DNA from 3 places in the Bermanella marisrubri genome. Region 1 is predicted to be linked to each of the others. Evidence: predicted binding sites of a transcription regulator. Region 1 holds the regulator's gene; each other region holds the start of a gene.
What was found. The regulator sigma-54, encoded in region 1, starts transcription at its own class of promoters, with help from an activator protein. The targets are predictions, from matches to a motif close to TGGCACNNNNNTTGCTNT.
Positions count from the first base shown of each region.

Region 2: the regulator sigma-54 is predicted to act here: its motif matches at 7,980-7,997, upstream of HF888_RS16105 (TorF family putative porin).
Region 3: the regulator sigma-54 is predicted to act here: its motif matches at 6,743-6,760, upstream of HF888_RS09890 (ammonium transporter).

Region 1 is NZ_CP051183.1:839,254-849,893, forward strand. Features, by position in the region: gene HF888_RS03790 (YhdP family protein) at 1-2,134, shown strand, start outside; gene HF888_RS03795 (carbon-nitrogen hydrolase family protein) at 2,134-2,958, shown strand; gene yjgA (ribosome biogenesis factor YjgA) at 3,011-3,550, opposite strand; gene mgtE (magnesium transporter) at 3,827-5,182, opposite strand; gene HF888_RS03810 (HPr family phosphocarrier protein) at 5,270-5,539, opposite strand; gene rapZ (RNase adapter RapZ) at 5,636-6,490, opposite strand; gene ptsN (PTS IIA-like nitrogen regulatory protein PtsN) at 6,533-6,985, opposite strand; gene hpf (ribosome hibernation-promoting factor, HPF/YfiA family) at 6,996-7,301, opposite strand; gene HF888_RS03830 (RNA polymerase factor sigma-54) at 7,410-8,912, opposite strand; gene lptB (LPS export ABC transporter ATP-binding protein) at 9,024-9,749, opposite strand; gene lptA (lipopolysaccharide transport periplasmic protein LptA) at 9,751-10,272, opposite strand; gene lptC (LPS export ABC transporter periplasmic protein LptC) at 10,253-10,640, opposite strand, start outside.
Region 2 is NZ_CP051183.1:3,460,870-3,471,509, forward strand. Features, by position in the region: gene HF888_RS16065 (aspartate carbamoyltransferase catalytic subunit) at 1-577, shown strand, start outside; gene HF888_RS16070 (amidohydrolase family protein) at 580-1,863, shown strand; gene HF888_RS16075 (DUF3047 domain-containing protein) at 1,984-2,655, opposite strand; gene HF888_RS16080 (hypothetical protein) at 2,859-3,110, opposite strand; gene HF888_RS16085 (TorF family putative porin) at 3,390-4,010, opposite strand; gene HF888_RS16090 (haloalkane dehalogenase) at 4,258-5,148, shown strand; gene HF888_RS16095 (ammonium transporter) at 5,374-6,636, opposite strand; gene glnK (P-II family nitrogen regulator) at 6,737-7,075, opposite strand; gene HF888_RS16105 (TorF family putative porin) at 7,148-7,834, opposite strand; gene HF888_RS16110 (HupE/UreJ family protein) at 8,284-8,838, opposite strand; gene ureG (urease accessory protein UreG) at 8,849-9,550, opposite strand; gene HF888_RS16120 (urease accessory protein UreF) at 9,751-10,464, opposite strand; gene ureE (urease accessory protein UreE) at 10,418-10,640, opposite strand, start outside.
Region 3 is NZ_CP051183.1:2,121,520-2,132,159, reverse strand. Features, by position in the region: gene HF888_RS09915 (NAD-glutamate dehydrogenase) at 1-2,516, shown strand, start outside; gene HF888_RS09910 (DUF2835 family protein) at 2,575-2,790, shown strand; gene HF888_RS09905 (quinone-dependent dihydroorotate dehydrogenase) at 2,848-3,915, shown strand; gene rmf (ribosome modulation factor) at 4,004-4,198, opposite strand; gene rlmKL (bifunctional 23S rRNA (guanine(2069)-N(7))-methyltransferase RlmK/23S rRNA (guanine(2445)-N(2))-methyltransferase RlmL) at 4,443-6,659, shown strand; gene HF888_RS09890 (ammonium transporter) at 6,916-8,130, shown strand; gene HF888_RS09885 (DUF2938 domain-containing protein) at 8,299-8,799, shown strand; gene HF888_RS09880 (GGDEF domain-containing protein) at 8,769-9,950, opposite strand; gene choX (choline ABC transporter substrate-binding protein) at 10,123-10,640, shown strand, end outside.

The sequences.
Region 1 (10,640 bases):
GTGGCCCTCAGTGCAAGATATCCATGGTTCCGTATGGGTGCAAAACAGTAAAGTGTTGGGTCGTTTTGAACAGGGTCAATCACTTGGTGGCGAATTGTCAAACGTCTCGTTGAGCTATGACGCCGAAGAAAATTGGCTAGCTATCTCCTCTGGGGTCAAGGGTGACAGCGAGGAATTACTAGCTTACTTTCAGGACACCCCTCTGAAAAAAGTAGTCAACGAGCAGTTGCAAGATTGGTCAATAACTGGGCAACACGAGACCCAATTAGGGTTATTTATTCCGCTAGATGAAGGCGAACCCATTGTCGATGTAGCAACACAAATAAAACAATCTGATTTATCGTTGCAGGGTTTGATATTTGAACAAACCGCTGGAAGTATTTACTACAGCAGTTCGCAAGGACTAAGCAGTAATTCAATTGATACTCGACTATGGCAGGAAGATGTTCGATTGAATATTGTCAGTGATGTGAGTGAATCTGGTTTCTCACCAGAAATTCGGTTTGATGGGACTGCCAATATGAAAGGTCTAAAACAATGGCTTAGTTTGTCGTTGCTCACTCCTATCGAAGGTCGCACGAATGTTTCTGGTAGTTTTTATATTAATCGGTTGCAAGATGGCTTTACAGGAATCGAATTATCTTCCCAACTTAAAGGCCTCAAAGTGGACGCACCTAAGCCTTACGGTAAGGTCGAAAATGATGAAAAGCCGTTAAAACTGAGTTACCGCTTAAATGACCGCCAAGAGTTTCGTTTAAGCTATGCGGATAAATTAAGTTTGGCCATGTTGCTCAAAGATCAAAGCATTTTTAGTGGTCAAGTTTATCTAGGTGCGACCGAAGCCTATATCCCAACCAGTCAGGGTTTATTGGTAGAGGGACATTTAAGTCATATACCTTTGGATCAATGGCAGCAAACATGGAGGTCAATTGATAGCGCGTCGTCAAATGATACTCAGGTTCAAGCTAACGCATCGTTTATCAAAGAAATCAAAGTCAGCACGGATCGTTTGTCATACAAAGATGATCATGTAAAAGACGTTCAGGCTTCTATCCGACCGCAAGCGAAAGGTTGGCGCCTGGATGTGACTTCTCCAATTATCACGGGCCGTATTGATTACGAGTCCGACCAACCGTTGAATCTAGATCTTGACTATATTCACTGGCCTGCCACCGTTAATAGTGAAAAAATTGACCTTGAGCCACAGGAAGATTTGTTTACCAATATTGATCCCAAACAAGTGCCGGCCCTGCGGTTGTCCGTAGATGAAATTTTTGTGGGGCCCACTAATTACGGAAGTTGGTCTCTCGATTTAGATAGTGATGGGCAGCAAATTTTTATTAATAATATTGATGGCTTTATTAAAAAGTTATCAGTGAAAGGGTCTGCTCAGTGGCAAAAAGCAAGGGCAAATCAACCGCCATTGACCTCTGTTGACTTAAGGCTGGCCTCCAATGATGTTGCTGGTATACAAGCCGCTTGGCGTACTAAACCGGTTATGGATGCAGATTCTGCTGATGCGCAATTAATCGTTAACTGGCAGGGCTCTCCCCTACAATTTAATAATGAAACATTAAATGGCTCTACCACTATACGCCTTCGAGACGGACTATTTATGGAAACAGGCGATACGGGGGCATTGAATGCATTTGGAATTTTAAATTTTGCTGCTATCGGACGTCGTTTGCGTTTGGATTTTTCTGATCTATACCAATCAGGTATACATTTTGATTCGGTGGATGTGAAAGCGAATATTGATAACGGTTTGATTCGAATTGTGGATACTTTGGATATTAATGGCCCGGCTGCAGATTTCTCTGCAAGTGGTACCGTTAACCTTAATACCAAGGAATTGAATCAGCAATTATCGGTGACGTTCCCAGTTACAAGTAGCCTGCCTTTCGTTGCCATTTTAGCGGGATTTGCTCCACCTGTAGCAGCGTCGTTATTTTTCGGCGAAAAAATCGTAGGTGACGAAATTGAAAAATTTACCAGTGCCACCTATGACGTAAAAGGTACATGGGACAAACCAAAGTTATCTTTACGTAAGCGCTTTGATAACGAAATAGAAGGCAAACAAGATAAAGGCTTTTGGTTCCGCATGAAACGTTTCTTCGGATTAGGTGATGAGTGATGACGCAAACTGTGATTACCGTCGGCTTGGTACAGATGACCAGTGGCAAAGCAGTCCAACCTAATTTACGAGCAGCAGAGGCTGCGATAAAGCGCTGTGTAGAACAAGGCGCCACTACCGTTTTACTTCCTGAAATGTTTGTTTGCTTGGGAGTAAAGAATCAAGTGGAGATCGCACAAACTCAATGTCAGAAAGGGGGGCCTGTCCGCTCTCAATTATCTGCTCTTGCAAAGGATTTTAAGGTAAATATTATCGCAGGTTCTATGCCGTTGATGTCCAGCGTTGAAGATAAGGTGTTGGCTGCCTGTTTAGTTTTTGCTGCAGATGGAAGCGAGGTTTGCCAGTACGATAAAGTCCATTTGTTTGATGTAGACGTAAGCGATAATAAGGGTCGTTATCGTGAATCTGATACTTTCATAGCTGGGACTCAAAGTAAGACGGTTAGCCTTGACGGTACTCTGTATGGTTTAAGTGTTTGCTATGATTTGCGTTTTCCCGAATTGTATCAACAGTATCAAAAGCAGTCATGTCAGGTCGTGACCGTACCCTCTGCGTTTACCTATACCACAGGTCAAAAGCATTGGTTGACCTTATTAAAGGCAAGAGCTATTGAAACTCAAAGTTTTGTTATGGCCGCGAATCAGGTGGGCACCCACGAGGATGGACGCATCACCTGGGGGCAATCTATTGTCATCAATCCAGACGGAGAAATAGTGGGCGAGTTAGACAGCGAAAAAGCAGGTGAGTTGGTTGTTGAACTTGATCTTGAACTCTGTCAAAAGATTCGTCAGTCTATGCCATTGTTGAAGCATAAACGATTATGAGTGAAAGGAGTGCCTCTATAATAACCAAGACGGTTTGAGGCACGGACACTTACTACGAAGGATAGTAAGTTTTAATATGTAAAAACAGCTTGCGAGCTGATGCCTTGGCCTTTTTCTCAGACGCTTTTTCTGAGCCTTCTTGTATCAGTTTTTGTTCTTTCACGGCATTGCGTATCAACTGACGTAGTTGCTGCATATCATCTACTTCAAATTCTTCGCAAAAGGCATTTAATGCACTTTGGCCGTCATTGATTAAACGATCGCGCCATTTTTCTTGCTGATGTAAAACGCGATTGAAGGCTTCACTACTAGGATCCAGTAATTCTAATGCGTTTTGAATGGCCTCTACATCTTCCGAACGCATAACTTTTCCTACGTACTGTAAGTGGCGTCGCTTCGCTTCGTTCTTTTTGATGCGTCCCCATTCTGCAATAGCTTCGATCATGGTTGGACTCAAAGGTAGTTTGCTTTGCTGTTGCTTTGGCATTTCACAAATTTGCTTTCCCAAATCTTGCAACGCATGCATCTCACGCTTTACTTGGGATTTACTGGGTCCTAGATATTCTTCTTCGTTTTCGTAATCTTCAGTCATAATTCAATACTCTAGGGCACCTCTAATAAGTCAATTTGACTCTGCAAGACGCCTGTAGTGGTTTCATTCAAGGAAGGCTTCGCCGCGTAATGACGAGTCCTTTCCCAGAAGCCTGACACCGAAGGAAAGTGCTACAGGCCTTGCCCTTTGGGGCCTTTTTCGTGTTCCAATCTCTGTGTTGTGGCATTTCGATTTAACCCGTTAGACCTTCAATACCACGCCTTGATATTGAAACACGATCAAGGCCAGAGCTTAAAGTGACTTGTTAGAGGTGCCCTATAAATAAAATACAGTTGCTAAGCCTAAAAATGCCATAAAGCCAACCACATCGGTTACTGTGGTTAATATCACGCTACCAGCCAAGGCAGGGTCAATACCTAGTTTTTTGAGCAATAACGGGAGTAAGGCACCTGCTAACACCGCGATAATTAAGTTAATGACGATTGCAATGGCAATGATGAGCGAGATTTGTATATCCTGAAACCATATATAAGTCGCTAGAGCGATAATAACGGACCATAATAAACCGTTACTTAAGCCGACAATGAATTCGCGATTTACTAACCAGCCCATGTTACCGGAGTCTAGGTGACCAATTGCCTGGCCGCGAATGACGAGCGTCAATGTCTGACTGCCTGCAATACCACCCATACTAGCAACAATGGGCATGAGCACGGCTAATGCGACGACTTTATCCAATGTATCTTGGAACATACCAATCACGCCGCTGGCAACAAATGCAGTAATTAAATTAATGCCCAACCAAACGGCCCTGCGTCGGCTGGTTTTTAATGCCGGGGCAAACGTATCTTCATCTTCATCTAAACCGGCCATGCTTAAGAGGCTGTGGTCGGCTTCTTCACGTATTACATCAACCACGTCATCGATGGTGATTCGGCCCAAAAGTTTATGCGTGTGACTTTCAACCACTGGAGCAGAAATTAAATCGTGACGCTCAAACAGTTGTGCCACTTGTGTATCGGTAGTTTCAGGATCGATACTGACCACATCTGTACTCATCACCTCGCGCACGGTGGTATCGCCATCACTAACAAGAATCTTATTGATGGGAAGACTACCTATGAATTCATCACGGCGATTAACTACCAACAAGCTATCAGTCATATCAGGCAGACTGCGGTGGCGGCGTAGATAACGTAAGACTACTTCGATAGTAATGTCAGGACGCACCGTAATGGTGTCCGTATTCATCAAACCACCGGCAGTATCTTCTGGATAAGATAAGACCGCTTCTATTCGGTCGCGGTCTTGCTCATCCATGGTGGTGAGTACTTCCTGAGTCACTTTATCAGGAAGATTTTGTAGAACGTCAGCAACGTCATCCGTATCTAGATCAGAAATAGCATTGGCCATTTCTTGTACGGACATCTGGTTTAACAACCAGCTTTGTATTTCGTCACCTAGGTGTTGAAGTACGTCACCTTCGTTCTCTTCGTCGATCAATCCCCACAGCAGTTTACGCTCTTTTGGGGGGGAGGATTCAAGAAGGTGAGCAACATCGGCGGCTTGCAAATCACTGTTGAGGATACGGCGAACTTGAGCCAAAGCACCGCTTTCAAGTGCAGACTCAAGATGTTGTAATTTGCTGTTCTGATATTCGCCTCTGGCCATAGAACTCTATCCTTTCGAGAGGCGGGAATTGTACCGTTAATGTGACAATCTAGCTATGGCTAGTGTATGAAGCCCGACGTTACGAGACTATTCATCCTCGTCAAAACGGTTGTTGATAAGATCCGTTATGGCCTGCATTGCGGCTTTTTCGTCGTCTCCAGAAACATGCAACGTAACTTCACTGCCTTTACTCGCGGCTAGCATCATGACTGACATGATGCTTTTTGCATCCACCTCTTTTCCATTATAGCTGATCTTAATCTTGCTCGTATAAGTGCTACTGGTGGAAACAAGTTTCGCCGCGGCTCGGGCGTGGAGACCGAGCTTGTTAATAATCGTAATGGATTGCTCTAGCATGGGCTGCTGCACGTTTTTCTTTTAATAATTAATAACCATAGCGCAGCCCCAAGCGGTCTGTCTAGCAATGGTGGAAATTGGTTTTAATGGGGCTATTTATGGGTTTAATTCACGATGACGTAATTGAACATTTTGATAGCGCTTTTCATAGGCTTGGTAAAGACGCTCTGTCATGTATACGCTGCGATGTTGGCCCCCAGTGCAGCCGATACTGATGGTCATATATGTGCGGTTATTATTTTGAAACTCTGGTAACCATTTCTGTAGATAATCATCAATATCGCTATACATTTCATTCACAGAAGATTCATCGCTCAGAAAGTCAATGATGGCTTGATCTTGCCCAGTAAAGTGGCGTAACTGAGGGTCCCAGTAAGGATTGGGCAAGCAGCGTACATCAAACACCAAGTCACTGTCTTTTGGTATGCCATGCTTAAACCCAAAAGATTCAAATAGAATCGACATCTCGTTGCTATCTTTGTCCACCACGCGGTTTTTAATCATTGTGCGCAGTTGGTGCATGGATAAATGGGTGGTATCAATGGTGAGGTCTGCCATGTCGGCAATATGATGCAGTAGCTCTACCTCTTTATTTATTGCCTCAAATAAAGGTACATCGGCATCCGTTAGAGGGTGTTTGCGTCGTGTTGCGCTAAACCGAGTGAGCAGAGTGTCCACATGGGCATCTAGATAGATGATCTCCAAGATGCAATCGTTTGGCAGCTGGCTAACGATGTCGGCAAAATTACCTAATTCAGAGCGTATGTTGCGAGCATCAATACTGACGGCCATGCCCACAAGACCGGTGCCCTGCTGATTCGCTTGTTGCATTAAGGTAGGCAATAGCATGACTGGTAGATTGTCAATGCAGTAGAAGCCGAGATCTTCTAGCACATTCAACGCAGTGCTCTTGCCAGAACCGCTGCGTCCACTAATGATGACCAATTTCATGACAAACCTTAATCAGTATGTTTTGCGAACATTAAGAATCTATCAGTGTACCGCAATCTGGTAGAGTTCGCTGGTAGACCGTGCATCTCGCAACCGATTACGAAATGACGATTGGCTAAACTGCTCTGCTAGCATGCTTAGCGTTTTTAAATGCTGTTCATTGGCTTCTTCTGGCACCAATAAAACAAATACAATGTCTACAGGTTGGCGGTCAATGGAATCAAAATCGATAGGTGTTTCCAGCACGAACAAAGCGCCAATAGTTTCATGGCACTCTGCTAGACGTGAATGGGGAATGGCAATGCCTTCTCCAATGCCAGTACTGCCCAACTTCTCTCGTGCGATAAGACGCTCATAAATTTCACTAGGGTCTGCATCTTGGATGCTGTCCGCTAGGAATTGACTAATATGTTGCATCAATCGTTTTTTACTGGTGCAAGTGGCACCCCATTGGGTGCGCTCTGACGTTAGAATTTGAGCAATACTCGAAGACATATGGATTAAATTAGTGGCTATTTCCGTGACGGTGATTAACCATCTTCTCTTTATGTTTTATTAATTGACGGTCTAGTTTATCGGTTAGGCCATCAATGGCGGCATACATGTTTTCATTATCGGCATTGGCGTGTAATTCGGCGCCAGCCGCATGGACGGTCGCTTCGGCTTTTTGTACGAGCTTCTCAACGGTCAATGTTACTTGAACATTGGTGATATTATCAAAGTGTCTTTCCAGCTTCTCGACTTTTGAATGAACATAGTCGCGAAGGGCGTCAGTCACTTCTACATGGTGTCCGCTGATATTGATTTGCATATATGTAGCTCCTACTGTCGGCACCCAAAGGGTGCGTTAATGTGCTGGTAACCTAATCTTAGTATAGGCTACCGGCTAAAACCGGAGACGATTCAAGTCAATTTTTCGTTATACCAACCTCTTGCGTTCATTAGAGGGGGGTATATGCATGGCTTCTCTATATTTGGCCACAGTACGTCTTGCGACTTTGATGCCTTCTTCTTCGAGAACCGCAGCGATTTTACTATCGCTTAATGGCTTTTTAGCGGCTTCGCTGGCGATAAGTTTTTTAATCATTGCGCGGATAGCGGTAGATGAGCATTCGCCACCACTAGTAGTGCTCACATGGCTTGAGAAGAAGTACTTTAACTCATAGATACCTCGTGGTGTGTGCATATATTTTTGTGTGGTGACACGAGATATTGTGGATTCATGCATTTCAACCGCTTCTGCAATATCGTGCAATACAAGAGGTTTCATAGCTTCATCCCCTTCTTCTAAGAAGGCCTGTTGATATTCTACGATTTTGCTAGCAACTTTGAGTAGCGTCTCATTGCGGCTTTGAAGACTCTTTAAGAACCAACGAGCCTCCTGCAAGTGATCTTTGATAAAGTTGTTGTCGCTACTATTATCGGCGCGCTTGACCATGGATGCATAGTGGTCATTGATACGCAGTTTTGGCGCAATTTCGGGATTTAACTCCACGCGCCAATGGCCTTTTACCTGTCGAACAATGACGTCCGGGATGACATATTCACTGGTTTGCGGGGCAATTTGTGAGCCTGGTCGAGGGTTGAGTTCTTGAATACCTCGAATCACAATTTTGAGTTCGTCTTCTTTGACTTTGAGTTTACGCATCAATGCGCTGTAATCTTTACTGCCCAACAGGTCGATGTGATTATCGATAAGTTTCTGTGCAAGATCTAACCATGGGGTGTCTTTTGGTAATTGCTTCAGTTGCAAAGAGAGGCATTCTTGTAAATCTCGTGCGCAAACACCACTGGGCTCAAATTGTTGCAATAGGTGCAGAACTGCTTCAAGTTCATCCAGTTCGATCTCAAGTTCCGGATCAAAACTGGCGAGGATGTCTTCTAGGCTTACTTTTAAGTAACCGTCATCGTCAACCCCTTCAATAATGTTAACGGCTATCATGTGATCGTTGTCGGACATCGGGGTTAGGTTTAATTGCCACAGTAAGTGGTCTTGTAAATCATCTGTGCTGCCGTTGCGGCTGTCAAAATCGAAGTCATCGCCACCGCTGTAGGATTCGCTGCTGCTGGCTGGCGATGCTGAAGCTTGCCATGTGTCATCCCAATCGCTATCTGTGGGCAAGTCGTCGGGAATATTTTCGTTCCAGTCACTATCGGCAGTTGCATCGTCGCCAACGTTTTCCTGTGTTTGGTTTTCGCTGGCTTCGGTGTCTTTATTCTCTGATTGCGATTGTGTTGATTGGTCTTGGGGTGTTTCGCCTTCGTATTCCTCCTCAACGTCCAGTAATGGATTGGAATCCAACGCGTTTTGGATTTCCTGCTGGAGGTCGATGGTTGAAAGCTGAAGTAGTCTAATGGCCTGTTGCAGCTGGGGGGTCATCGTAAGATGTTGACCCATTTTTAATTGCAAGGACGCTTTCATAAATACTGCTTATTATTCCGTGGCAAAAACCAATTCATCTACTATTGAATATACATGAAGTTTGAACCAAGTCTAGACTTATTAGGACGAGGTTTAAACTCCGTAAAATACTCAGAGCTTAAAATCATCGCCCAAATAAATGTCTTTTACTTGCTGGTTTGCGAGTACTTGCTCAGCATTACCTTCGGCGATGATATGCCCATTACCTACGATATAAGCTTTTTCACAGATATCAAGAGTTTCTCTGACATTGTGGTCAGTGATCAGTACCCCTAACCCTCGCTCTTTTAACTGTTTTACGATGCTCTTTATATCGCCGACACTGATGGGATCTACCCCGGCGAAAGGCTCATCTAACAATATAAAAGAGGGTTCCGCAGCTAGGGCGCGCGCGATCTCTACACGACGTCGCTCACCGCCGGATAGAGCCATACCTAAGCTATCACGGATATGCTGAATATGAAATTCATCCAAAAGGCTTTCTAGTTTTTCTTGGCGCTGCTTATTATTTAAATCTTTGCGGGTTTCTAGAATTGCTAAAATATTATTGGCAACGGTTAGCTTGCGAAAGATAGAGGCTTCTTGCGGCAGATATCCGATTCCGCGTTGTGCGCGCCCATGCATAGGTAGATCAGTAATATCTTGGTCATCGATGACAATGCGTCCTTTGTCAGCGTTAACCAGATTTACAATCATATAAAAACAGGTCGTTTTACCGGCGCCATTTGGGCCCAGTAATCCAACAATTTGTCCACTTTCAATGGACATGGATACATCTTCCACCACTTGGCGTGGGCCGTAACTTTTGGCTAGATTTTGTGCTTTTAAAATCGCCATTTTATTCCTTAGTACTTTCGCTGGAATTCTTTTGTTGTTCTGGCTGAATCACCATGCGAATACGCTGATCTTCTTGTGGGCTTTCCGCCTTAACTTTTTGCTGATCAATCAGATAAACAATACGTTCACCACTGAATTCATTACCTTGTTTTTGTAAGCCAGCATTTTTTAACAACGTTAATTGTTTGCTTTTTGTTAGATAAATAATGGTCTCACCATAGGCTTTGGTTTTTTCTTGATCTTGATTTAACACTTGCTCATAGCGCGCGGGTTTGCCTTCCGCTACTACTTGCTTTAGACCCGTTTCATCACGAATGATGGTGACCTTATCGGCTTCAATTTTCAACGAACCCTGGTTTAAGCGCACATTGCCAGTGTAGATTAATTCCCCTTTTGGTTTGTCGAGAAAGGCCTTGTCGCTGGCGATACGGATTTCTTGTTGAGTGTCTTCGGGTAAGGCTTGAACAGCGGCCACCCAAAAACTTAAAACTAAAATCAAGGTATTACTGATGGGATGGATCATGTGAGCCTCTTACCTTGGATATAAACTGAACGGTTTCTTTTTTTAGATCTAGTGTCAGTCCTGTCGATTCGATCAGGGTGTTAGGGTTTTCGATAATAACGTCAGAATCAGTGTTAGCGATTTGTGTATTTAAGTCCATATTGAGTGTTGCGGTTTTCAGACTAAAGCGAGTCGATGCGTCAACTAAAGGTTTAATTGCAACGCGACCGGATAGGCTTAGGTAGCGCTGATTTGTTAATTTGCCAGTTTCAGCTGTCAATCGCCAAAGTTTTTTATCTGCTTGATGGAGTGTAATGTCCGGAGAAATAAACGCTACAATTTCGGCTTGAACATCGGTCGCAGGGAAGTGTTTGGCAGATTTTGCTTTC
Region 2 (10,640 bases), 880 kb from region 1:
TGTTATTAACGCCGGTGATGGCCGCCATGCGCATCCGACACAAGCCATGCTCGATATGCTGACCATTCGCCGTGAAAAAGGCAGCTTTAAGGACTTAAGTGTGGCTATCGTTGGTGATATTTTGCATAGCCGAGTGGCACGTTCACAAATTCACGCACTAAAAACACTGGGCGCGAGAGAAGTGCGTGTGGTCGGACCGAATACCTTGCTTCCCCATGACATCGAAAGCTTAGGTGTACGCGCCTTCAATAATTTAAAACAGGGTTTGAAAGGGGTGGATGTCATTATCATGCTGCGTCTGCAAAAAGAACGCATGCAAAACGCCCTCCTGCCGAGTGAATCGGAATACTACAAACTGTTTGGTCTTACGACTGACAAACTGGCATACGCCCACCCTGAAGCCATCGTCATGCATCCGGGGCCGATCAACCGCGGTGTAGAGATTGAAAGTGCAGTGGCAGACGGCCCGCAAAGCGTAATTTTAAAACAAGTGAGTAATGGCATCCCCATGCGCATGGCCGTCATGGCAATGGCCATGAGTGGTCAAACACAAGAACTTGCGCAGGAGGAGGGCTAAACATGAAAGTCACTCATCAGCATACTTTGCATATTAAAAACGGACGTTTACTAGATCCAAAACAAAAACTCGACAAAGTCGCCGATCTCTTCATCGAAAACGATCGCATCGTGGCCATTGAAACAGCCCCTGCAGGTTTTAAAGCAGAAGAAACCATTGACGCTCAAGGTAAGTTAGTGATTCCGGGCTTAGTTGATCGTCTTGCTTTTTTAGCGGAACCCGGATTCGCACAAAAGGGAAATATTCGCTCAGAAACACAAGCGGCTGCTCGTTCTGGTATTACGATGTTATGCAGCGCGCCAGATACTAAACCAGTCGTAGATAGCGCCGCTGTGAGCAAAATGATTGTTGAAAAAGCCAAAGAAGCTGGTTTCACCCAAGTAAAACCTTTGGGTGCTTTAACTGCTGGTTTAGAAGGCGAACAGTTGAGTAATATGAACAGCTTGAAAGAAGCAGGCTGTATCGCATTGGCGCAATTAGATTACGCGTTTAAAGATAGCCACGTGATTAAACAGTGTTACCACTATGCGGCGGGCATGAACATTCCTGTGATTGTCACGCCACTAGATCAAGCATTAGCGCAAAGCGGCAATATGCATGAGGGCGCCACGAGCAGCCAGTTGGGTTTAGCCGGTGTAGCAGAAAGCGCCGAAACCTGCGCACTCGCAACTCATCTTATCTTGGCCAAAGAAACCGGTATCCAACTTCACTTCAGTCGCATCACGAGTGCCAATGCCTTGAGCATGATTGAATCAGCACAAGCTGATGGTATAAGCGTTACCGCTGATGTGGCCTTGGGTAATCTAGTCTTCACAGACCAAGACAGTTATGGCTACGATAGCTTGATGCATGTAAAGCCTGTATATCGAAGCGACAAAGACCGTGATGCACTACTTGATGGTGTAGAGCGCGGCGTTTTGGCTATATGCAGCAACCATCGCCCTCATGAAATTGCTGCGAAAATGGCACCGTTTGCAGCAAGCGAAGCGGGCATTAGTTCACTGGATAGTTTCACTAGCGTGCTATTAGATTTAGTGAAACAGGGCAAGCTTTCTTTGGAAAGTGCCATTGCCAGTGTGACGCATATTCCAGCCCAGCAATTAGGATTAGCGTGCGGTACGTTAGCTTTAGAACACGAAGCCAGTTTGGCAATTATCGATTTAGAAGCCACCAATAAAAACGAAACGCTTTATAGCCAAGGACGTAATAACCCTTGGTTAAACAAACCACTTTCTGGCGATGTGGTATGTACGATTAAGCAAGGCAAAATTGTTTATCAGGCATAATCACTTCGCTTTTAATTGATACGTTTAAGCTCAACACTTGGCGTCCTGCCAAGTGATGCCGCTCAAGTGAGTTGCTACATTGATTTCACTTTACGACTTGCGAATTCCTATTTTGCAATCTTACTTAATCGCTAGGGTTTCCATATCGCCATAATAACCAATGGCATGGCCTTGAATGTGATCGCTATCGGTTTGCAAACGAATGAAGTCTAACTCTTCGATGCTCTCATCAAATACTTGCTGCCAATCCTTTTGCACATGACGCTGCAAGGTTTGCCATTCCATAGGTTGCTGATCTTCACCGCTCACCACGAGTACCTGATTGTTTTTATCTAACTGCCAATGGCTGCCAATAGGCTCACGACTAGACCAAACATAATGCAATTGCTTAGGGTCGCCAAAAACGGGATCGATACCTACTATTACTCGCAACGCAAAATCGTCACCATCAGGCTTGGTTTCGTTCTGATTACGCTCATGGGTAGCAAGTCCGCTTTCATCCACACGTGTGCGATACGGCACCTTGTCGACGGTCCATTGCCAGCGCAATACTGGGGTTTTATTGAGGTTAATACTGTCACTGTATTCTAGGGCAGAGGCAGATGCCAAGCTTTCAGCGCGAATAACCACGCCTTGCTCGATATCCATAATCTGACGATATTGGGTTTCACCAACAAACTTAATATTTTGCCAGTTACTCAGATTACCTTCGATGAGAATTGGGTCGCTGTGACTCTGCATCGCTTGTATTAGCGTCGCACAAACGAACAATAGGGTTATGCTAGGCTTCATCCTTGCCTCACTCTTATTATGATTATTGTAATGAGACGCAGCAGCCTATCTTTCCGATTGTCGAGTCACAAGGGCCAAACCTGTCTCTGCAGAAAAGATGTCCGAACTTGACCACACCTCATAATCCAGATGTGAACAGAAACAAAAAACCCAGCCGAAGCTGGGTTGTGGATGTAGATATTAAATACTGAATAAATTGCCAATTAAATTGGACGCGAACCATAGTTAGATTGTGGCTTACGCGGCGGATCTGCCATCACGTTCGGCTCCACTTCATTTATGCTGCCGCCTTGGGCCAAAAACGCTTCTACATCACCACTCATTTTGTCGCGTAGCTTTTGACGAGAGGCTATAGAGCGATGCACGCCTTCTTCAGGGCTCCCCATATACTCCAAATCTGGAGTGTATTCATCGTTTTCATGAGCTTGAATTTCGATTTTCTCGGACTTGGGCATAGCTTTCTCCTCTCCCGGAATCCTTTTGTTTAGTTAAGTCGAATAAATATATAGTTCAGGAGTTTTGCTCTGTCAGATAATTATTTATACGAAATATCACTAAAGAACTGATTTTGAAAAAATCAAAAAGAATATTAGACAAAACTAGTCAGCATTTTGGTGTTTACATTTCAGCTTTGGAAAAGGTTGGCACAAGGGAGAGTAAAAGGCTTTTGCCTACTTTATTGGCACAAAAAAGGCGCCCCTGGCGCCTTATAAAGAATATTTTAGAACTGGGGGCTACCAATCAAATTGGCGAGATAGACCCAATACCAGTGAGTTGCCTTTATCGTCATGACGCGTCACATTCACTTCAAAATCCACGCGCCCGGGCAGCGCATGCACATAACTAATGCCATAGTTATAGGTCTCGTCTAGCTGTTCTTGCTCAGGGTCTAATAAACCGACGGTGAAGACTAAGCCACTATTTCCCCAGAAATCGTAATTGGCTGCAATCTCATGGTACTGATAGGTTTCATCTTCATCTTGATAGGTGCTTAAGCGATAAGCATCCCAAGCGAGATTTAGGTTATATTCGGTATTGTCTGGTTTATCTTCGCTGCGCTCATAAGTGATGGCACCTAACCCAACCGCAACATTCCACAGGTTAAAAGACACACCAGCGTATGCATTGGCCTCTGACGTATCAAAATCCTCAATACTGCCCGTATAGGCCCAAGCACCCGCATAAATGCCCCATGGACTGGTGTAGTCCACACCACCATGAACGACGATATCTTGATCGCTCTGCTTTACACCGCGGAACATGTATTTGGTAGCCGTACCAATATTGCTGGTCAGTTCGGCTTGTGCGGCAAACGTAAAAAACGCTGTGGATAAAACCAATAAATATTTGAACATGGAGACTTTTCTTATCATTAACGAACGGCGCGCACTATAACACATTCCTTTTCCGCAAAGCGAAAATCAAAACGAAGATGTGTCACTAAAACGCAGGATTCTCCATGTTAAGGCAGATACATCGAGGAAAGGTTCCAAATTCATAATGAGCCTTCGACAGTCCGTTCCAACGAGGCCCCTAGTCAGCCTGTTCTGCCTCACGTACATTGGAAGACTTACAACATAATAATAACAAATAAGGCCATTTATGGATTTTCTACGAACACCAGAATCGAGGTTTGACCGCCTTCCTAATTACCCCTTCCAAGCCAATTACGTACAATTGGGCAATCTACGAATGCATTATGTGGATGAAGGCCCTAAAGATGGCAAAGTCATCCTAATGATGCACGGCGAACCAAGCTGGTCGTATTTGTATCGCTTTATGATTCCGATTTGCGCTGCCGCTGGCCATCGAGTGATCGCACCAGACCTAATTGGCTTTGGTAAAAGCGACAAACCTACAAAGATGGAGGATTATAGCTATCAACAACACATGCAATGGATGCAAAGCTTTATTGACGAACTCAACCTTAAAGACATCACCCTTGTGTGTCAGGATTGGGGGTCGCTGTTAGGATTACGCCTTGCCGCTGAAAACGCGTCACGTTTTTCCGCCATCGCCATTGGCAACGGTATGCTGCCTACAGGTGAAGAAAGCAAAATACCAAAAGCTTTTAAAATCTGGCAAAACTTCGCGCGCTATAGTCCTTGGTTTCCCATCGCACGCATTGTTGAAAGTGGTTGCTTTAAAAAACTGAGCAAAGATGAACGCAAAGCCTATGACGCGCCTTTCCCCAATAAAAAGTTTAAGGCGGGTGCCCGTGCTTTTCCACGCTTAGTTCCTACCACTCCAGATAACCCAGCCACCATGGCAAACAAAGCCGCCTGGAAGGTTTTAGAGAAGTGGGACAAACCCTTCTTAACACTATTCAGTAACGGCGACCCTATTACCCGTGGACTGGATAAAAAAATCCGTGAGCGCGTTCCTGGTTGCCAAGGTCAACCTCATCAAACGTTAAAAGGCGGGCATTTTTTACAAGAAGATGCCGGTTTTGAAATGGCGCAGGCCGTTAATGAACTAGTAGCGAGATTGTAGATCCGCTTGCACACAACCAATTCAATAGCAGCCTCTCTCTCGCGGACGCTGCAAGTACATCCATGTACGCTCAGCTCTTAGCATCCATGCTAAGAGATGCCGCTCGAGCGAGCACGCTATTGAATTAGTTTAAGCCACATTGTTAGTAGATAAACTAACAAGCATAAAAAAACCCGCTTCTCTCGAAGCGGGTTTTTCTTTAAGAGCGTTAACTAAAAACTATGATTAGCTGTTTTTAGTGAACTCTGGGTATGCTTCCATACCACACTCTGCAAGGTCTACACCTTCGTACTCTTCTTCTTCGCTTACACGAACACCCATCACTGCTTTGATGATGCCCCAAACGATTAGAGAGGTTACGAATACCCATACAAAGATAGTTAGAGCACCCATTAGCTGACCACCGAAAGTCGCGTCTGCATCTGTGAATGGAACAACCATAACACCGAATAGACCTACAACACCGTGAACAGAGATAGCACCAACTGGGTCATCAATCTTGATCTTATCTAGCGCAAGGATAGAAAGAACAACGATTAGACCACCGATCGCACCGATAATGGTTGCTTGGAAAGGAGTTGGATCAGCAGGCTCTGCAGTGATCGCAACCAGACCTGCCAAGGCACCGTTAAGAGCCATTGTAAGATCCGCTTTCTTGAATAGGATACGCGCAAGAATCAACGCACCGATCAAACCACCAGCAGCAGCAGCGTTAGTATTTAGGAATACGTTTGCTACTTCGTTCGCTACTTCCATACCACCTAGTTTTAGAGTAGAACCGCCGTTGAAGCCGAACCAACCCATCCATAGGATGAATGTACCTAAAGTCGCTAGAGGTAGGTTAGCACCAGGGATCGCGTTAACTTGACCGTTAGCACCGTATTTACCCTTACGTGGACCTAGTAGAAGAACACCCGCAAGAGCTGCAGCAGCACCCGCCATGTGAACGATACCAGAACCTGCATAGTCACTGTAGCTCAGTTCAAATAGACCGAATACAGAGTCACCATTCCAAGTCCAGCTACCTTCCATTGGGTAGATGAAACCAGTCATAACAACAGCAAATGCTAGGAAAGCCCAAAGCTTCATACGCTCAGCTACCGCACCAGACACGATAGACATTGCAGTTGCTACGAATACAACCTGGAAGAAGAAGTCAGAAGCACCAGAGTAAACAGCACCACCATCAAAACCTTCTTCAGCAGAAGCGGCTAGAGCACCTTCAAGATCGAAAGTAGAAACCGTTTCAACACCAGATAAGAAGAAACCACCGTCGTACATGAACTCGTAACCGCAGATCAGGTACATGGTGCAAGAGATTGCGAAAAGCGCAACGTTTTTAGTTAAGATTTCAGTCGTATTCTTTGAACGAACAAGACCCGATTCTAGCATGGCGAAACCAGCCGCCATCCACATTACAAGTGCGCCACAAACTAAGAAGTAAAAAGTGTCCATGGCGTACTGAAGTTGGAAAATTTGGTTTTCCATAATGCCCCCGCATTTATCTTCAATACGTTAATAAAACGTTTAATCTATTTAAAACAGAGAAGCTTAATTTTAAGCACTAGCATCAGCTAAATAGTTAAAATTAAACCGCATCAGCCCCTGTTTCGCCTGTACGAATACGTACGATTTGTTCAAGAGAAGTAACGAAGATTTTACCGTCACCGATCTTGCCAGTGTTTGCAGCTTTAGAAACCGCTTCGATTACTTTCTCAGTTAGAGAATCATCAATGGCAATTTCTAGTTTTACTTTCGGTAAAAAGTCCACCACGTATTCAGCACCGCGGTACAACTCTGTATGACCTTTTTGACGACCAAAGCCTTTCACTTCTGTGACAGTGATACCTTGAACGCCAATCTCAGATAGTGCTTCACGCACGTCGTCTAATTTAAAAGGCTTGATAACGGCCGTAACCAATTTCATATCAAACTCCTTGTGAGTGGGAGAATAAAGCTAAGCAAAATGCTTAGCTTTATAGGTTTATCGCTTTACCAATTATTCGATTGGTAATGTGTAAGACATAGTAACGATTGCATCTTCACCTGCATCAACGCCCCAGTCTGAAAGCGCTGCTGCATCATCACCAGTATCAACAACTTTAGAAACAGTAATAGCTAACTCATCAGTCAGACCGTAAGACACGTCCAAGTGAGTGTACTCAGCACCAGCACCGTCATCGTTAATACCAACTGTAAGATCAACGCCTGCTACTGAATAACCAAGAGTCATATAAGTAGCGTCGTCACTTTGAAGACTTTGATAGTAAGAAAAAGACGCATCCATGAAGCCAAGAGAGATAATGGCATCAGACATTTCACCAGCAGAGCCATAGGTATCAGCACCAGTATCGCTGTCTGTACCACTGCTATAAACATACGTTACGGCCTGAACGTCTACAGAGAAATCACCAAATGAAGTTCCGTAACCAACGTATAGGTCGTATTCGTTACCCAAAGAAGTATCGCCTGAAGAAGCCCAGATACCAGCATATGCACCAGAAGCATGAGAGTAATCAGCAGAAGCAGAGAACGCTGGTACACCAGAACCTAGCTCAGTACCACGCCATAGGTAACCAGTTGCGATTCCTGCAGAGTAAGACATTTCAGCGTTAGCCACTTGTGCAGTTAAAGCGCTTGCAGAAACTAGGCTGGCAATAGCAATGGCTTTTGTTAATGTTTTCATTGATTAAGTTTCCTTCGTTGTGTTTTAAGTTTTTTAAAAGTTGCGCAGGAAGTTGGTACTTCTCTTATCCACTTCGCAAAACTCTTTATTGAGTGGCTCAGCTTTAGCGCGATCGTTAAATCAGTTATTGATTCGATACTCTGTATTAGCAACAGCGATGCCAACTTTTAAAAACCCAGTGTTTACGCAGCCTGGAACCCAATCTAATGAAAATTCATTAATTACCTCAGCTCTATTTTGTTGCACGCTCCCTTTCTGGGCACATTTAAAGTGCACAATAAGTAGTCGTTATAGGCTGGAGCACCAAAATAGAACACTTGCAAAAGTTTATTCGGCTGAGATGAGCTTGTAAGAAAGATTTGTCGCCAAAAACGATGTTTATATAACTAAAAACCCGAGCTAGGCTCGGGTTTATAGCGGATTCAAAAGGCTTGTCTTTGTTTTAAACCTTATGCGTTAGGTTGGCTTTCACCATTGCGGCGCAAAGTTGGGGCATAGCGAACCACAATAGACGCCAACAGCATAATGGCGAGGGAGGCCATAACAAATCCACTGGCGAAGAAATTCGCTGAAACGTGAGCAGGGACCTCAATACCATGAGCTATGCCATGAAATAGGGCAAAGCCTAATAAAAGACCTGATTTAGCATAAGCATTGCCGCGACGGCCTACCAATATTAGTGCAGCGCCCAAAACAACCGAACTTAGAATCAGAGTTTCTACGACTGGCATACTGAACACAGTGACACCCATGGCAGCAATCACAAAGCCGATTAGCATTATCACGGCGTAACAGACAGGTAGGCTCCAACTGGTGCGTTTACCTGCTAAGCCAGCGACGACACCTACTGCTATTAGAGCTAATAAATGATCCAAGCCCATTAAAGGATGCAATACACCCGCCAGCAAGCCTTGGCTTGCGCTAATGGATTCATGTCCGGGATGAGCAAATGCGTTACTCACTGCAAATAGAGATAAACTGATTAACAATAACTTTTTCATCATGGAATCCTTTTTAATCAATAGTCGAACGGGTAGATGGACGAGCAGCTTCTGCGCTGACGTCATGTGCTTTAGGCATAGTACTGAGTTTTTCTTCAATTTCAGGACGCTGGGGTAACATGCCTTCTTCAATTATGATTCTTACAATTTCGGCAATACCTTTTTGGGTTTCCACATTGGCCAAAACAAAAGGGCGATCCCCACGCATCTTACGTGTATCACGATCCATCACCGCCAAAGACGCACCCACGTGATCGGCAATATCCACTTTATTAATAATCAGTAAGTCAGACTTGGTAATGCCTGGACCACCTTTACGTGGAATCTTATCGCCCGCACACACATCAATAACATAAATAGTAAAATCAGACAGTTCTGGGCTGAAAGTAGCCGACAAGTTATCACCGCCACTTTCAACTAAAACCATTTCCAAACCATCGTGGCGATCTTGTAAATCTTTTACTGCCGCTAGATTCATGGAGGCATCTTCTCGAATAGCCGTATGAGGACAACCACCGGTTTCCACGCCCATAATACGATCTTCTTCCAAGGCATTTTTGCGCATTAAAAACTGGGCATCTTCCTTGGTGTAAATATCATTGGTGACTACAGCAATATTGTAGTGGTCACGCATGGTTTGGCAGAGCTGCTCAAGAAGGGCGGTTTTGCCGGAACCGACGGGGCCGCCTATGCCGACTCGTAATACTTGCTTCATAATATTTGTATCCAAAGCTAGCTGCGTTGTTGTGTCTTTGTTAAAAAATAATTTTTGATTCGTTACGTAGCGCTGCTACGCGCCTCACCAAAAACATTTTTTGCCGCGTCACAACGGCCTCGCTAACGCTTTGCTCCTTTATGTATATTTCTTTCTTTTAGTTAAATGTCTTTAACCAATTCATTACATATGATTTTTCGCTAAGAACGAAATAATCGTGAATACTGATGTTCGTGCAGTGACGATGCCATCGCTAAGGAAAATAACCCTGTACCAATTTCATCGTCTTTTATGCTCTGCGCCTTTTCGCAAACCTGGACCATGGGGGGTATCAAGGCTTTTAAAATTTGTTGGCCTTGTGTTTGACCCATGGGCATGGCTTTGCTGGCACAAGCAATTTGGTTTTCACACCACGCCCAAGTAAAACCTAACAACGCATCGTCTATGGCGATGTCATCATAAATGGCGGCTAAGCTATTCATGGTTACCACCGTCGGCTGTGTTACTTCATCTAGCTGAGTTTGACGTTCAGCATCTATTCCCAGATGCCATTGCTGATACGCACTGCCAACTTGAGTGTCTTCAAGATAAAGCTCTTTGGTTTCACGAAACGCCAATAACGTATCATTCCAATACTGCACAGATTTGTAATCACTTTGTTTCCACGCGTCATAAACACGCATGTACACAGGCAAATCTAATTGCCCAAAGCCTGTAGTGAGCCCTTGTTCAATCCAAGCTTGCACGTCATCTGCTTTTTTTAACCAGCCGATGTCCAATGCATATTCCAACCCTTGTGAATAGGCAAAAGCACCTACAGGTAACGCAGGGCTGGATAAATGCAATAGTGATAACAAAGATTCCTGCTTAGTGCTCATGATGGTGATGATGTCCGCCTTTCGAATACGCGCCATTTTCTGGTTCAAACGGCGCTTGCTCGTGAATCACATGCACACCTAAACCATGTAACATGTCGTCTAAAACATAGTCTTCTTGGTAGCGCAAAAACCCTTCACCGATTTGTAATGGCACATGACGATTACCTAAATGATAACAACAGCGCGCAAACAAGGTTTTATCTTCCACTTTT
Region 3 (10,640 bases), 1.3 Mb from region 1:
GTCCTCGCGTTGAGGGCGTCCATTTGCGTGGCGGAAAAGTAGCTCGGGGTGGTTTGCGCTGGTCTGACCGTAACGAAGATTTTCGTACAGAAGTGTTAGGTTTGGTAAAAGCTCAGCAAGTGAAAAACTCGGTGATAGTGCCTGTTGGTGCTAAGGGAGGGTTTGTTGCCAAGCAGTTACCGGAAGGTGATCGAGATGCCTTTATGGCAGAAGGGATAGAGTGCTACAAAATCTTTATTTCAGCTTTACTTGACGTAACCGACAACTTGGTCGAAGGCGAAGTCGTGCCACCAAAACAAGTCGTACGTCACGATGAGGACGATCCATATCTCGTTGTTGCAGCGGATAAGGGTACGGCGACGTTTTCCGATATTTCCAATGGTATCGCTGTCGAACGTGGATTTTGGTTAGGGGATGCGTTTGCTAGTGGTGGTTCTGTTGGGTATGACCATAAAAAAATGGGGATCACCGCACGGGGCGCTTGGGTGTCAGTGCAGCGCCATTTCCGCGAACGTGGTGTGAATGTTCAGACCGATCGTGTTTCCGTTATTGGCATTGGTGATATGGCTGGTGACGTATTTGGTAATGGTATGCTGAGCTCAGAAACTATTGCATTGAAAGCAGCCTTTAACCACTTACATATCTATATTGATCCTGATCCAAAAAATTTGACGGATCATTATCAAGAGCGGAAACGTTTGTTTGAAACCCCTCGCAGTGCTTGGAGCGACTACGACACCAAGTTGTTATCAAAAGGAGGAGGGATTTTTGAGCGTTCCGCAAAATCAATTCCCATTTCGCCGGAAATGAAAGCGGCTTTCAATATTAGCGCTGATCGCTTAGCCCCCAACGATCTTATTCATGCATTATTAAAGGCACCGGTTGATTTAATTTGGAATGGAGGAATCGGTACCTATGTGAAGTCCAGTGCAGAATCCCATGTAGATGCGGGCGACAAAGCCAATGATAGTTTGCGTATTGATGGTAAGGAACTACGTACAAAAGTCATTGGGGAAGGCGGTAATTTAGGTATTACGCAACGTGCTCGTATTGAGTATGCATTGGCAACTGAAGGGCAGAGCTTTACTGATTTCATTGATAACGCAGCCGGTGTTGATTGTTCGGATCATGAAGTCAACATTAAGATTTTGCTGAACAGTTTAGTTCAAGCGGGCGATATGACGGTTAAGCAGCGCAATCAGTTGCTTGAAAGTATGACTGATGAAGTGGCTGAACTGGTTTTAGATAATAACTATCGCCAAACCCAAGCCATCGCATTGGCATTTCGTGAAGCAAAAACGCGTATGGATGAATATAAGCGCTTGATTCATGACCTTGAGGAGCAAGGAAAATTGAATCGTGAGCTTGAGTTTCTTCCTGCAGACGAAGATCTTGATGAGCGTAAGTCGCAGCAAAAGGGTTTAACTCGACCAGAGTTGTCGGTTTTGATCAGTTACATCAAAGGCGATTTAAAAGAACAACTGAATATCGAGTCGGTTTCAGAAGATCCCTATCTAGCGAAGGCGGTTGAAACCGCTTTTCCTGAGGTGTTGTCAGATAAATACCCTGAAGCTATGTACGACCATCAGTTACGCAGTGAAATTGTGGCGACACAATTGGCGAACGAAATGGTCAATCGTATGGGTATTACTTACGTGAATCGCATGCGAGATAGTACTGGTGCGTCGATAGAGGCAATCGTGAAAGCGTATGTGACGGCGCGCGACGTGTTTCGCATGAACGAGTTGTGGGAGCAAATCGAGAAACTGGATTATAAAGTTAGCGCTGAGATTCAAGAATCCATGATGTCCAGCTTAATGCGCTTAGTGAGAAGAGCGAGTCGATGGTTCTTGCGTAATCGGCGACGTGATCTGGTGATAGCTGATGAAGTAGAAAAATTTCGCGAACGTGCTCAGTCGTTGGGAGAAAACTTACCTAGCTTATTGGCTGGAGCGGGTAAGTCCATGTGGCAGAAATACTACGACCGCTTAGTTGAAGCACAGGTGCCCGAGCAATTAGCGACAGTGATTGCAGGTGCCAATAATATGTTCAGTGTTCTCAGTATTATTGAGGGGGCAGAGCACACTCGACAAGACGCAGAAGATGTTGCTGCAACCTATTATCAAGTGGGCTGTGAATTGGACTTGGAGTGGTTCTTGGATCAACTCAATACGATGCCCGTGATGAATCACTGGCAGGCACTGGCCCGTGAAACCTATCGAGACGACCTTGATTGGCAACAGAGAACTCTGACGGTGAGTATTATTAATACACTACCTCATGCTGATATGGATGCACGGATAAGAGCATGGCTAGAGCAAAGTGAGCCTATGATTAGCCGGTGGCGACGAACCATTAAGGAACTCAAAGAGGGCGAGATATCCGATTTTGCGGTATTTGCTGTGGCGCTTCGAGAGTTGCTTGATTTAGCGCAAGCAAGTCGTTTGGCCAGTCTTGAAGAGGAAGATCCGTTATTAGGCCAAGCCCCAGGAGTGGCTCCTGAGCATACGGATTAAAGTACTTGGCATATTAGGGTACTCCTACTGTATTATTTGGTGCAGCTAGGAGTGACCTGTGAACCAAATAGTTGTCGATATCCATATAGATAGTGAAGAGGTGTTGAAGGCCTATCACGGAGCGGAGTTTGTCTATGCACAGGCTCTTGATGGCCGTCGAATCCGTTTTCCTGTTAATATTCTGTGGTCTTTCATTGGCCATGACGGTATCCATGGTCGTTTCGTGATTACCTACAATGACCACAACAAGTTTGAGCGGGTCGAGAGGCTCTAGGCACTAAATCGGACTTAAAATCCCTTTTTAGATTAACCCGTATTCTCGCGTATTTTCATGCAAAACCTGTATAATGCCGCAAAATTTCAAGGGGGTATTCAGGTGTATTCGCTACTTCGTTCTTTACTATTTAAACTCGACCCAGAAACGTCGCATGATCTCAGCCTAGATATGTTGGGAGCAGCAAAGCGTATGGGCGTATTGGATATGCTGGTAAAGAAACCAAGTCCGCAGCCTGTAACGGTTTTTGGAGTAGACTTTCCAAATCCCGTTGGCCTAGCCGCAGGCCTAGATAAGAATGGTGACTTTATCGATGCCCTAGGTGCCCTTGGTTTTGGATTCATTGAAATTGGCACCATTACCCCTCGCCCTCAACCGGGTAACCCTCAACCCCGTCTTTTCCGATTACCCGAGCACCAAGCGATAATTAATCGTATGGGGTTTAATAATAAAGGCGTTGATTATTTAGTAGAGCGAGTCAAAAAGCGTAAATTCACAGGTGTGCTGGGTATTAACATCGGTAAAAACTTTGATACTCCTGTGGAAGAGGCGAATCGAGACTATGAGATTTGTTTGGAAAAAGTATACGAGCACGCAGATTACGTTACGGTCAATATTTCTAGTCCCAATACGCCAGGACTGCGTAATTTGCAGTTTGGTGAGAGTCTGACAAGCTTGCTTCAAACCATGAAAGAAGGACAAGCGCGGCTAACTAAGGAATATGGAAAATACACGCCTATCTTGTTAAAAATTGCTCCGGATATGTCAGAAGATGAAACCCGTTTAGTGGCCGATGCTTTACGTGAATACAAGATGGATGGAGTGATCGCCACGAACACTACCCTTGAGCGCGATGCTGTAGAAGGCAGTGAGTTTGCGGATGAGGCTGGCGGTTTGAGTGGCGCACCTGCCTTAGAGCCGAGTAATCGTGTGTTGCGCTGGCTTAATGATGCGTTAAAGGGCGAAATACCGATTGTTGGCGTAGGTGGAATCACCGATGGTGTCAGTGCGGCGGAAAAAGTAAAACTGGGTGCAAGTCTAGTGCAGGTCTATAGTGGTTTTATTTATGAGGGCCCGAAATTAATTCGTTTGGCCAATGATGCAATTGCCGCTGAGCGAAGCTAGGGTTACAACGATTTTGGGATAGCCATAAAAAAGGGCCCGGGTGGGGCCCTGTTTTTCTCTAGGATTGTTTTATTGATTGTTTAGAAGCTTACAACGGAAGCTTGTGGACGCCAGCGACACCAGAATAGCCATCCCAATGGTCAGCTCGGCCTTCACGCCAGCCCGCCATCCAATTGAAATGAGAGTTACCGTCTGGGCATAGATCTTTTGATCGACCTTGTACACCCGCTAAGTAACCCTTTTGGAAGGCTCGGCGGTCCATATCTCGCTTCTGTCTCTTCATAAGTGATTGCCTCTACTTTGGAGAAGATTTGAAATGTGTGGCTTTTAGAACTTCGAAACGCCACTGTTTCAGTATGGTGACAGTGGCAGCCCATGTTAATGAATTTATTGAACTTAAACGCGTTTTCTATATAGCTAAATATTATTAAAAATCTAAGCTACTGAAAATAGGCCATTTTCGAATGACCGAATACTGACTTATATTCAATAGAGTTCAGTGTCGGTTTTTTATATGACAACTTGATATGACATCTCAAAAACCAATACAAGATAGCCCAAACCAACAAGCTCTTACGTTTACATGCCCTAAAGGCTTAGAAGGTTTATTAGAAGAAGAGCTTACGTCTCTAGGTGCTAGCGAGGTAAAACTCGGAGTTGCGTTTGTAGCATGCCGAGCAGACCTTCAGTTGGCATATAAAGCCTGCATCTGGTCGAGACTTGCCAGTCGCGTGCTTTGGCCGATAGCGGAAGGCCAGGGAGAGTCGGCAGAAGCTCTGTATGATTGTATTAAATCCATTAATTGGATTGAGCATTTTAGCGATCGCCAAAGCTTCAAAATCCATTTCACTGGTAAAAGTCCCGATATTCGCAACACGCATTTTGGTGCATTAAAAGCCAAAGATGCGATCTGTGATTACTTTCGCGAACTAACAGGCAATCGCCCAGATGTCAGTGACCAGCCGGATATTCATATTCACGTTCGTTTACACAAAGGTGTTATTAAAACCTCAATCGATTTTGCTGGTGAACCATTACATAAACGTGGCTATCGTCAAAGCCAAGGTGCAGCGCCTTTAAAAGAAAATCTAGCAGCAGCCATTGTTATGCGAAGTGGCTGGCCATCTATGATGAAACAAACCGAAGCCGCTTTACTCGATCCCATGTGTGGCTCAGGTACTTTGCTGATTGAAGCGGCACTTATAGCGGCAAATATCGCACCGGGTCTATTACGTTCACAATACGCTGTGGAGCGTTGGAAACAACATCAAAGAGATGAATGGCGTGTGGTTAAAGCAGATGCTCAAGAGAAAAAAGAGCAAGCTTTGCAAACAGAAACCGAGTTGACGTTGCTCGGCTACGACATGGATGAGCGCGTCATCCAGAAAGCTATACAGAATGCTATCCGCGCCGGAGTGCAGCATTATGTACACTTTAGCGTACAAGCCTTGGCTGATTGGCGGCGTGAAAAAGGTTTACCTGATGAAGGTCTGATTGTTTGTAATCCACCGTACGGTGAACGTTTAAGTGACGAAGTAGCAATTGGTGCACTATATGCCGCCATGGGGAATAAAGCTAAGCAGTTTTTCCCAGGATGGAAGATGGCGATTTTTACCGGGAATCCGCAGCAGGCATACCAATTTAAAATGCGTGCAGATAAACAGTATCAAATGTTTAACGGCGCTATTCCAAGTAAGTTAATGGTTTATGGCATCAGTAAAGATAGTGACAAACACTTTGTAGAGAGTACTGAAGCGCGTTCGATTGAGAGTGGTGACAGTGCCAATATTAAGTTGAACGACGGTGCGCAAATGGTTGCAAACCGAATCAAAAAGAATCTTAAAAAAATCGTGCGTTACGCCAAAAAGCAAAAAACCAATTGCTACCGTGTTTATGATGCCGATATGCCTGAATACGCAGTTGCGGTGGATGTATATGGGGACTGGGTGCATGTCCAAGAATATGCGCCACCAAAAAGTGTGGATCCTGAAAAAGCACAAAATCGATTGAGGGATGTGCTTGATGCGCTTCCTGTCGCGCTCAATGTTGATCGCGAGAGAATTGCGTTAAAACAAAGGCAAGTACAAAAGGGTAAAAAACAGTACCAAAAAGTAGATGAGCAAGCTTCATTTTTTGAGGTGCAAGAAGGTAGCTGTCGCTTTTATGTGAATATGACTGATTATTTGGATACTGGCTTGTTTTTGGATCATCGTCCTATTCGTACCGATATTGAAACCCTTGCCAAAGGCAAAGACTTTTTGAATTTGTTTAGTTACACCTGTACGGCTAGTGTTCACGCTGCTGTCGGGGAGGCGCGATCGACCACCAGCGTTGATATGTCGCAGACCTATTTAAATTGGGGTCGACGAAACCTTACTCTAAATGGGATTGCTGAGAAGTATCATCACTTCATACAAGCAGACTGTATGCAGTGGTTAAAAGATGTTCAGAGTGAAAGCAAGCGCTTTGACTTAATTTTTATGGATCCGCCGAGTTTTTCCAACTCCAAGCGAATGATCGGAGTACTCGATGTGCAGCGTGATCATGTGGAGTTGATTGAACTGGCGATGGGACTGCTAAAACCCAATGGCATCCTGATTTTTTCAAACAACCTAAAACGCTTCAAATTGGATTTTGATGCACTAAATAAGTTCGAAGTGATCGATGTTAGTGCAAAAACCATCCCTGATGATTTTACCCGCAATGCAAAAATACATCAGTGCTTCCAAATATCGGCTAAATAAATAGCCTCAGCAGCCCCGTTTCAACGGGGTTCACACCAAGTTGGTGCAGGCCTATCATTAAAAATGCCTTCAATTGATGCGATTGGCATGACTTCTGCTTAAAGACGGAGCATCTTTTGGGGGTAATCCACTTTTCTTCTGAAAATAAAGGATTATCGAAATATAAAATCATATAAAAGTGCTTTTTGTTCGAAATGTGATCGCTGGTGGTGCTCGCTGAACAATAAGTGTGCAAGTCAGCCTTGAGGGGAATCTTGTGGAAAATATTAACAGTGCTGTAGAAACCCTGATCAGCAGTTCTAACACATTCTTTATCCTACTTGGTGCCATTATGGTGCTTTTCATGCACGCAGGTTTTGCGTTCTTGGAAGTGGGTACTGTTCGCCATAAAAACCAAGTAAATGCGTTGGTGAAAATCATTACTGATTTTGGTATCTCAACCATCGCTTATTTCTTCGTGGGTTACAGTATTGCCTACGGTGCAGACTTCTTTGCTAGTGCCTCCGATCTAACCGGTAACAATGGTTATGAGTTAGTGAAATTTTTCTTCTTACTGACGTTTGCCGCCGCTATACCAGCCATCGTCTCCGGCGGTATTGCAGAGCGCGCAAAGTTTTATCCATTCCTAATTGCTTCTGCTTTGATTGTGGCTTTTGTTTATCCGTTCTTCGAGGGTATGATTTGGAATGGTAATTATGGCTACCAAGATTGGTTGGAAACCACATTTGGTGCACAGTTCCATGATTTTGCTGGTTCTATTGTTGTTCATGGCGTGGGTGGCTGGTTAGCGCTTGCGGCGATTTTGATTCTTGGTGCGCGTAACGGTCGCTATCGAAATGGTCGTCCGGTGGCATTTGCGCCCTCGAGTATCCCTTTCTTAGCGCTTGGTGCTTGGATTCTTACCGTAGGCTGGTTTGGCTTTAACGTAATGTCAGCACAAACTCTTGATGGTATTAGTGGTTTGGTAGCGGTTAATTCCTTGATGGCGATGGTAGGTGGTACTATTGTAGCCATGCTAATGGGACGTGTTGACCCTGGTTTTATCCATAACGGTCCTTTAGCAGGTTTGGTTGCTGTGTGTGCGGGCTCCGATTTATTCCATCCAATGGGTGCGCTCGTTGTTGGCGGCATTGCAGGTGGTTTATTCGTTTATACCTTCACCTTGTTCCAAAACAAAGTACCACGTATTGATGACGTATTGGGTGTTTGGCCGCTACACGGCTTGTGCGGTGCTTGGGGTGCTATCGCTGTTGGCATTTTTGGTACAGAAGCTTTCGGCGGTCTTGGTGGCGTTAGCTTTATGTCTCAGCTAATCGGAACGCTTACAGGTATTGCAGTGGCACTAATCGGTGGCTTTATCGTGTACGGTTTGGTTAATGCCGTTTCTGGTCTTCGTCTATCTGAAGAAGAAGAGTTCGATGGTGCGGACTTGGCCATTCATAAAATCGCAGCAACGTCTGAAGATAAGTAATTGATTGTTTAAGATATAAACTTAAAAGAACCCCCGCATAAAAGCGTTGCTCGAAAGAGTAGCGCTTTTTTTGTATTCCGAGACATAAAAACTCTGTGTTTTGATCTAGGTTATGGCGAGCACTTTAACATTCGCGTTATAGTCCTAATTTTTCACAGGGATCGTTCGATGACATTTCCGAATGTGTTGTTTTTCAGTCTTGTTTTAGGTGTCTGCGCCACGGTTTTAATGGATTTGTGGGCCTTGTTTTTAAAGCGAGTCTTTAATGTTCAGCCACTAAATTGGGCCATGGTTGGTCGTTGGGTGGGAAACATGCGAACAGGTCACTTTTACTATGAAAGCATTATTCGTGCACCGATTGTAAAGCATGAAAAAGTAATTGGTTGGTTGATTCACTACATTACGGGTGTGATGCTGGCTTTGATGTTTTTATCCATTGTTGGCAATGGATGGTTATTGATGCCAACTGTGCAACAGGCTATTAGCTTTGGGCTAGCGACCGTTTTACTGCCGTTTTTAATTATGCAGCCGTGTTTAGGATTTGGATTTTTTGCAAGTCAGACCCCAAATCCAATGAATGCTAGGATGCTAAGTATTTTGGCTCATATTATATTTGGGTTAGGTTTATTTTTGACCGCTTATGTCGTCGTCCATGTGGTTGGAGTGTGATCCAAACCTGAGTGGTAACGCATGGCACGGTTCCGTCCAAGATCTTTGGCTTTGTAGAGCCCTTTGTCTGCTTGAACTAATAAGCCCTTAATATCTGTGATGGGTTGATCTTCTGTGATGAAACCCAAGCTAATCGTGATAGGAATAACCTGATTTAAATAAACAAAACGAGTCTTAAAGATACAATTTCGTAACCGTTCTGCAACGATTTCTGCTTGGCTCGATTCACAGCCTGGCAACATCACGGCAAATTCTTCTCCTCCCATCCTCGCAAGAACGTCGTTTTCACGCAGTTCATGGGCTAAAAGATCGGCTAGCCATTTTAATGCCGCATCTCCCGCTTCGTGACCGTATTTATCGTTGACGTGCTTAAAGTGGTCTATATCGATCATCATGACGGAAAGGTGACAACTTTTATCATGAGTACGTTTGCTGAGAATCTGCCATTGATCAAAAAAACCTCTTCGATTAAAGACACCGGTTAACGGGTCATAACTGGCAAGGCCCACCAAATGATCTTCATTGCGCATGAAAAATAATAAAGGAAAAAATAATGCGGTACATGTCGCTAGCATAATGTGAATTAATAAAATGACAGGCATCACATTGCTTGTGGATTGCGCCAAAACATTAAAACTGTGAAGGGCGATGATACTGGCCTGTAACAGCATTACTAAGCCATGGATGGACAAGAGAGCAACAAGAATTTTGGATGGTTGGTTAGTTGCTTGATGATTTCCTCCAAGCAAGTTGACAGAGTAAAACAGTAAACCACAGACTATTATCGTTGTAATAAACTGGGCAAGGTCTGGCACATGAAGGCTTCCGGCCAAGGCCAACGCACTGATTAGTAGAAGGGGCGCAAACATTTTGAAATGTGCCTTCTGCGGTTGTACGTAGCAGCGAATACCCTGTACGACTAATACATTGACCAGAATGATCATAAAGTCCGCGATGGCGACCGTGACGACTGCAAAGTCGATGAAGACACGTAAGCTGGCCGTAAGCTCTGCTGCCGCGAACAACCAGCATGAAAGCGACCAATAAAGAAAACTCTTTTGGTGTTTCATCCAATATAGAGCAAATAGAAAACCACCAATCATCATGTTAATTAGAAAAGAGACCCCTATCAGGGTGGGAAGGTGGATCATGCTTCTTCCTATTACGATGTTTGCGTGAGTTCAGCTGAGCCGTTCGAATAGTCTAAAGCTTAGTCCAAATACTCAAAATTTAGCGGGTTCAACTGTATTAATTTTGATCGTTATTCTGTATGATGCGCCGCTCATTTTTATTGATTGAATGTTCAATATAAAAAGGTGTGAAATGCGAACGATATTGATCTTGGCCGTTTTTGCTTTGATTGTGGTGGGTCACTCGGCTTATGCCGATGAGCAATGTGATGCTGTGCGTTTCGGCGTAGTGGATTGGACTGATGTAAAAGCAACCACAGCGGTAGCTGCCGAGCTTCTGCGGGTTCTTGGCTATGAGGTAGAGATTACCAAACACAGTGTGCCCGATACCTATGAAGCAATGGCAAATAATGAGGTGGATATCTTCCTTGGAAATTGGATGCCTAGTATGGCACCTGTGGCGGATCCATTTGTGCAGAACAAGCAAGTTGAGCGAGTGCGTCCAAATTTAAAGGGAGCCAAATATACGCTAGCTGTCCCACAGTATGTGTATGATGCTGGCGTTACGAGCTTTGCAGACATCGCAACGTTCCAAGAGCAATTTGAAGGACGCATCTATGGTCTTGAAAAAGGTAACGATGGCAATCAGTTGATTCTTGATATGATTGAAAGCAATGCCTTTGGTCTAAAGCCGTTCAATCTCATTGAAAC